DNA from 2 places in the Streptomyces sp. NPDC029014 genome. Region 2 is predicted to be linked to the other one. Evidence: riboswitches for the same ligand, from Rfam matches in the RefSeq annotation. Region 2 holds a riboswitch; the other holds the start of a gene.
The links. A riboswitch is a leader RNA that binds a small molecule or an ion and turns the genes downstream of it on or off. The one in region 2 is predicted to bind ZMP and ZTP.
Positions count from the first base shown of each region.

Region 1: linked by a shared signal. The riboswitch ahead of ACZ4VL_RS18885 (serine hydroxymethyltransferase) and the one ahead of ACZ4VL_RS09810 (bifunctional 5,10-methylenetetrahydrofolate dehydrogenase/5,10-methenyltetrahydrofolate cyclohydrolase) in region 2 are both predicted to bind ZMP and ZTP.

Region 1 covers NZ_JBVHVT010000031.1:60,652-64,037, forward strand. Annotated here, with positions in the region: gene ACZ4VL_RS18885 (serine hydroxymethyltransferase) at 1-1,142, opposite strand, end outside; ZMP/ZTP riboswitch at 1,178-1,268, opposite strand; gene rocD (ornithine--oxo-acid transaminase) at 1,394-2,602, shown strand; gene ACZ4VL_RS18895 (hypothetical protein) at 2,708-3,328, opposite strand; gene ACZ4VL_RS18900 (glutathionylspermidine synthase family protein) at 3,371-3,386, opposite strand, start outside.
Region 2 covers NZ_JBVHVT010000013.1:84,940-88,325, forward strand. Annotated here, with positions in the region: gene ACZ4VL_RS09805 (NADH:flavin oxidoreductase/NADH oxidase family protein) at 1-671, opposite strand, end outside; gene ACZ4VL_RS09810 (bifunctional 5,10-methylenetetrahydrofolate dehydrogenase/5,10-methenyltetrahydrofolate cyclohydrolase) at 883-1,752, opposite strand; ZMP/ZTP riboswitch at 1,816-1,902, opposite strand; gene ACZ4VL_RS09815 (class I SAM-dependent methyltransferase) at 2,007-2,768, shown strand; gene ACZ4VL_RS09820 (RNA polymerase sigma factor) at 2,963-3,386, shown strand, end outside.

The DNA of each region.
Region 1 (3,386 bases), on a different contig from region 2:
ACCTGCGGCATGTGCTCCGTGGTCAGACCGCGCGAGGTCAGCGACGGCGTACCGATCCGGATCCCGGACGGGTCGAACGGCTTGCGCGGGTCGAACGGCACCGTGTTGTAGTTCACGACGACGCCCGCCCGGTCCAGCGCCTTCGCCGCGACCTTGCCCGGAACCTCCTTGCGGGTCAGGTCGATCAGGATCAGGTGGTTGTCGGTACCGCCCGACACCAGGTCGAAGCCGCGCTCCAGCAACGCCGCGGCCAGCGCCTTCGCGTTGGCCACGACCGCGTGCGCGTACGCGGTGAACGACGGCTGCGCCGCCTCGTGCAGGGCCACCGCGATGCCCGCCGTCGTCTGGTTGTGCGGGCCGCCCTGGAGGCCGGGGAAGACGGCCTTGTCGATGGCCTTGGCGTGCTCCTCGCGGCACATCAGCATCGCGCCGCGCGGCCCGCGCAGGGTCTTGTGGGTGGTCGTGGAGATGACGTCGACGTGGCCCGCCGGGGAGGGGTGGGCCCCGCCCGCGATCAGGCCCGCGATGTGGGCGACGTCGGCGACGAGGACCGAGCCCGCCTCCTTGGCGATGGAGGCGAAGGCCTCGAAGTCGATCGTGCGGGGCAGGGCGGTGCCACCACAGAAGATGATCTTCGGGCGTTCGGCCAGCGCGAGGTCGCGCACGGCGTCGTAGTCGATCAGCCCGGTCTCCGCGGTGACCCCGTACTGCACGCCGCGGAACCAGCTGCCCGTCGCCGAGACGCCCCAGCCGTGCGTCAGGTGGCCGCCCATCGGCAGGGCCATGCCCATCACCGTGTCGCCGGGCTGCGCGAAGGCCAGGTACACGGCCAGGTTCGCGGGCGAGCCGGAGTACGGCTGGACGTTGGCGTGGTCGACGCCGAACAGGCCCTTGGCCCGCTCGACGGCCAACGCCTCGATCCGGTCGATGTTCTGCTGGCCCTCGTAGTAGCGGCGGCCCGGGTAGCCCTCGCTGTACTTGTTCTGCAGGACGGTGCCGGAGGCTTCGAGCACCGCGGCCGACACGTAGTTCTCACTGGGGATCAGACGGAGCGTCTGCGCCTGGAGCTGCTCCTCGGCGGCGACGAAGGACGCGAGTTCGGGATCGGTCGCGGTCAGGGCGGGGTGGCGGTGCGCGGTCACGGCGGCTCCTCCGGGGTCGATGTCGGTTCTCGTCCCCGCGAGGCCCAGGCGAGCGGCCCTGTATGCGGTCGTGCGCGCACGACTCCCCCGGAGTTCGTTCTCCGTGCGCCAGTCGCCGTGCGTACCGCCCACCTTAGCGGGCACGCCACCGGAAAGGTTTCCGCGTCCGGTATACGAGCGACGTATAGCCGTATACAAGGGGACACCACCGTGTCACCCCTCCCCGCCCGCTGACGACGATCGGAGACCCCGTGTCGACCACTGCAGAGAGCATCGCCGCCGCCGAGGCCCACAGTGCGCACAACTACCACCCGTTGCCCGTGGTCGTGGCGACCGCGGAGGGTGCGTGGATGACCGATGTGGAGGGCCGGCGCTACCTCGACATGCTCGCGGGCTACTCGGCGCTCAACTTCGGCCACGGCAACCGCCGTCTGCTCGACGCGGCACGGGCGCAGCTGGAGCGGGTCACGCTGACCTCGCGGGCCTTCCACCACGACCGGTTCGCCGACTTCTGCACCGCCCTCACCGAACTGTGCGGCAAGGAGATGGTGCTGCCGATGAACACGGGCGCGGAGGCCGTGGAGACGGCGGTGAAGACCGCCCGGAAGTGGGGGTACGAGGTCAAGGGCGTACCCGACGGCCACGCCAAGATCGTGGTGGCGTCCGACAACTTCCACGGCCGGACGACGACCATCGTGAGCTTCTCCACCGACCACGAGGCCCGCGACCACTTCGGGCCGTACACGCCGGGGTTCGAGATCGTCCCGTACGGGGACCTCACCGCCCTCGCCCACGCCATCACCTCCAACACGGTGGCCGTGCTGCTGGAACCGATCCAGGGCGAGGCGGGGGTGCTGGTGCCGCCGGCCGGCTACCTGCAGGGCGTACGGGAGCTCACGCGCGAGCGGAACGTGCTGTTCATGGCGGACGAGATCCAGTCCGGGCTGGGCCGCACGGGCCGCACCTTCGCCTGCGACCACGAGGAGGTCGTGCCGGACGTCTACGTCCTCGGCAAGGCGCTGGGCGGCGGCGTGGTGCCGGTCTCGGCCGTCGTCGCCGACCGGGACGTGCTCGGCGTCTTCAAGCCCGGCGAGCACGGCTCCACCTTCGGCGGGAACCCGCTCGCCTGCGCGGTCGCCCTGGAGGTCATCGCGATGCTGCGGACCGGCGAGTACCAGCAGCGCGCCACCGAACTCGGCGACCACCTGCACCGGGAGCTGAACCTGCTGGTCGGCGGGGGCGCAGTGACCGCCGTACGCGGCCGCGGCCTGTGGGCCGGCGTGGACATCGAGCCCGGCCACGGCACGGGCCGGGAGGTCTCGCAGCGGCTGATGGAACGGGGCGTCCTGGTCAAGGACACGCACGGCGCCACGATCCGCATCGCCCCGCCGCTGGTGATCAGCAAGGAGGACCTGGACTGGGGCCTGGACCAGCTGCGCGCGGTCCTCGCCGCCGGCTGACGACCACCCCGGCGGGCCCGGCCGCGGTGGTGTGCCGCGCCGGCCCGCCGGAGGGTCCGCCGGCGGAGAGGAACGGCGTACGGGGGCGCGCCCGGGCGGGAGCCGTCAGAGCGGCAGCCCGACCAGCCCCCACCGGCGCCGCCCGGCCTCCCCGACCACCTCGGCCCAGCCCGACAGCAGCCGGGTGAAGTCCTCGAAGTCCGCGATCCACCGTCCCGGGCCCGCGGCGTGGCGCGCGTACGGCTCGCGCAGGCTCGGCAGGGCCATCGCGGCCTCCCGCCAGTCGCGGCCCAGCCGGGCCACCGCGTCCGGCCCGCGGGCGATGAGCGGCCCCGACCGCCACAGCGGGGCGAGGGAGGGGAACAGCCCGGGGTCCACGTGCTCGGCGTCGGTCCCGGGATCGGGCCCCGACCAGACCAGCGCGCCCAGGAACGCGTCCAGGGCCGCCCGCAGCCCGGGATCGGCGGCGCCCCGGACGTCCTCCCACGCCTCTGCGGCCCAGAAGTGCGGCTTGTACGAGCCGAGCGTGCCGGCGAACTCGTACCGGCCCAGCCAGGACCTGTCCGGCTCGGCCGGCCACACCCAGCCGGCGTCGAGGACCGGGGCGTCGCCGACCCCGTCGTCGTCCGGGTACGCCGACTCCTGCAACACGGTGAGCCGCTCGTCCGGCGGGATCCGCACGAGGTGTGCCCAGTCGACCGCCAGGACCGTGATGTCCGCACCCATGCGGCGAGGTTAGCCGGGGCCGGCAGACCCCCGGCGACGGCACTAGAGGATGACGTGC
Region 2 (3,386 bases):
TTCAGCTTGACCGCGACCGCGAAGTCGTTCCCGACCTCCGCGCGGACGGCCCGGACGACCTCGGTGAGCAGCCGGACCCGGTTGGGGAGGCTGCCGCCCCAGCCGTCGGTGCGCCGGTTGACCAGCGGGGAGAGGAACTGGCTGAGGAGGTAGCCGTGGGCGGCGTGGATCTGCACGCCGTGGAAGCCGGCCTCCCGGGCCCGCCGGGCGGTGACCGCGAAGCGGTGCACGGTGGCCAGGATCTCGGCCTCGGTCATCGCGGTGGGGCGGGCGAACCGCTTGGTGTGCCTGCCGAGGCTCACCCCGACCTCGGACGGCGCCCAGGCGGTGCCGGGCATCTCCGCTCCCACCTGCCGGCCGGGGTGGTTGATCTGCATCCAGACCTGACCGCCGCCCGACGAGGCCGCCCGGGCCCAGCGGCGGAAGGGGCCGAGCGGGGCGTGCGCGTCGAGGACGATCGTCCCGGGGGCGGTCAGGGCCCGGCGGTCCACCATCACGTTCCCGGTGATCAGCAGTCCGGCGCCGCCCTGCGCCCACCGGCGGTACAGGTGCTCGATGCGCCCGTCGGGCAGCTGGCCGGGCCCGGCGAGGCTCTCCTCCATCGCGGCCTTCGCCAGTCGGTTCGGCAGTCGACCGCCGTGGGGCAGGTCGAGTGGCGTGAAGAGGTCCATCTGCGCTCCCCCCGGACCGCGTGTGGCACGTGTCATCCGTATCCGGCCGACAAGATACCGCCACCTGTCCGAGAAGCGTCAGTCCCCTGCCGGCCGGGACGGCGGCGGCCGGCGGCGGTGGCGGTGGCCGCGAACGCGCGGCGCCCCGGAGCGCCCCGGGCGGGGCGGCCCGGGGCGCTCGGGACGTTCGGGATGCGCGAGGAGGTGCCGGTCAGAGGTCGGCGAGGGCGAGGCCGGCCTGCGCGGCGGCCGCCTGCACGGTCTGCTCCAGCAGTACGGCGATGGTCATCGGGCCGACGCCGCCGGGGACCGGGGTGATCAGCGAGGCGCGGGCGGCGGCGGACTCGAAGTGGACGTCGCCGACGTTGCCCTCGTTGTATCCGGCGTCCAGGACCACGGCGCCCGGCTTGATGTCCTCGCCGCGGATGAACTCGGCCTTGCCGACGGCGGCGACCAGGACGTCGGCCTGGCGGACGATCGACGACAGGTCCTGGGTGCGGGAGTGGCAGTAGGTGACGGTGGCGTTCTGCTCCAGCAGCAGCATGCCGGCGGGCTTGCCGAGGATGGCGCTGCGGCCGACGACCACGGCGTGCTTGCCGGTGAGGTCGACGTCGTACGCGGCCAGCAGGCGCATGATGCCGCCGGGGGTGCAGGAGACGAAGCCCGGCAGGCCGAAGCCCATGGCGGCGAAGGAGTGCATGGTGACGCCGTCGACGTCCTTGCCCGGGGCGATGGCCTCGAAGGCGGCGCGCTCGTCGATGTGGTGCGGGACCGGGTGCTGGAGCAGGATGCCGCTGATCTCGGGGTCCTCGGAAAGGCCGGTGATCACGGCGACCAGTTCCTCGGTGGTGGTCTGCGCGGGCAGCTCCACGTGGCGGGAGGTGATGCCGGCCTTGGCGCAGCGGTTCTGCTTCATCCGTACGTAGGTGACGGAGGCCGGGTCCTCGCCGACCAGGACGGTCGCGAGGCAGGGCGCCTTCCCGGTGCGCTCCGTGACGGCGGCGGCGTGCGCGGCGGTCTGCTCGGTGATGCGGCGGGCGAGGGCGGTGCCGTCCATGAGGCGGGCGGTGGCAGTCGTCATAGGGGTCTCCTGGGCGTCGCTGCGGATCGCGGTTCGCCCAGGCGCGCGGCAGTCGGCGTACGCGCGGTACGCCGGACGCACGACGGGTGTGCCGTACGCCGGGCCGCTCCCCGGTGGTGATCCACCCGAACGCCAGTCACGGCCCGCGTCCACTGTAGTCGACGGGCCCGGGCGGCCTGAGGGGGCCCGCTGCGGGGCCGGGGACCCGGGCAAACCGGTGGATCACCGGCGCCGACCCTGGAACGATGTGGGACATGACACGCACATTCGATCATCTGGTGGCGGAGGCCGAGTCCGTCTCCGTGGAGGGGTGGGACTTCTCCTGGCTCGACGGCCGGGCCACCGAGCAGCGGCCCTCCTGGGGCTACCAGCGCCTGCTGGGCGAGCGGCTCGCCCGGGTCGGCTCCGCGCTCGACGTCCAGACCGGCGGGGGCGAGGTGCTCGCCGGGGCGGGGCCGCTGCCGCCGCTGACGGCGGCGACCGAGTCCTGGCCGCCGAACATCGACAGGGCCACCCGGCTGCTGCACCCGCTGGGCGCGGTGGTGGTCGCGGACGCCGACGAGCCACCGCTGCCGTTCGGGGACGAAGCGTTCGAGCTGGTGTGCAGCCGGCACCCGGTGACCATCTGGTGGGAGGAGATCGCGCGGGTGCTGCGCCCGGGCGGCACGTACTTCTCGCAGCAGGTCGGGCCGTCGAGCGTCTTCGAGCTCGTCGAGTACTTCCTCGGGCCGCAGCCGGAGGAGGTCCGGCGGGCCCGGCACCCCGACGACGCGGTCGCCGACGCCACGAAGGCGGGGCTGGAGGTCGTCGACCTGCGCTCCGAGCGGCTGCGGACGGAGTTCCACGACATCGGGGCGGTGATCTACTTCCTGCGGAAGGTGATCTGGATGGTTCCGGGTTTCACGATCGCCCACTACCGTGACCGCCTGCAGGAGCTGCACGAGGAGATCGAGCGGAACGGCTCTTTCGTGGCGCATACCGCTCGATTCCTCATCGAAGCCCGCAAACCGGACTGAGTCGAGGGCCGGTGTCGGGGACGCGGGCGCGCGGACGGATTTCCGGCCGATCGGTTGCGCGTCCACAGCGTGGCGCAGGTCACTCAATTCAGCGCGTAACGAATCGACTCGGGCATGCGATGAACCGACAGGTGTCCTCGCGCGGCCCCGGAATACAGACCCCCTCACGGTCTGTTTCCCGAGTCCGCGCGATGATGTCCGCCCACTCCTTATCTGTTCGCAACGAGAGGCTTCTTGTGTCGCTCAGCCCGTCCCGTACGTTCCCTCCGGAGATCGCCGATTCCGAGGCCCTGGTCGCGCTCGTCGAGCGCGGCCGCGAGCAGGGTCACATCAACGGTGACGATGTGCGCCAGGCCTTCGAGGCCGGCCGCATCCCGGTGGACCAGTGGAAGCGGGTCCTGCGCAGCCTGAACCAGGTCCTGGACGAGGAGGGTGTCGCCCTCCACGTCAGCGCGGCCCCCGCCACCAAGGCTGCCGCCAAGAAGCCCCGCAAGGCTGCCGCCGCCCCGGCCCGCACCGTGACCAAGAAGGTCGCCGCGCCGCGTCCGATCGGCGCGCGCAGCAAGGCCGCGACCGCTGCTGCTGCCGCCGCCGCTGCGGCGCAGGCCGCTGCCTCGG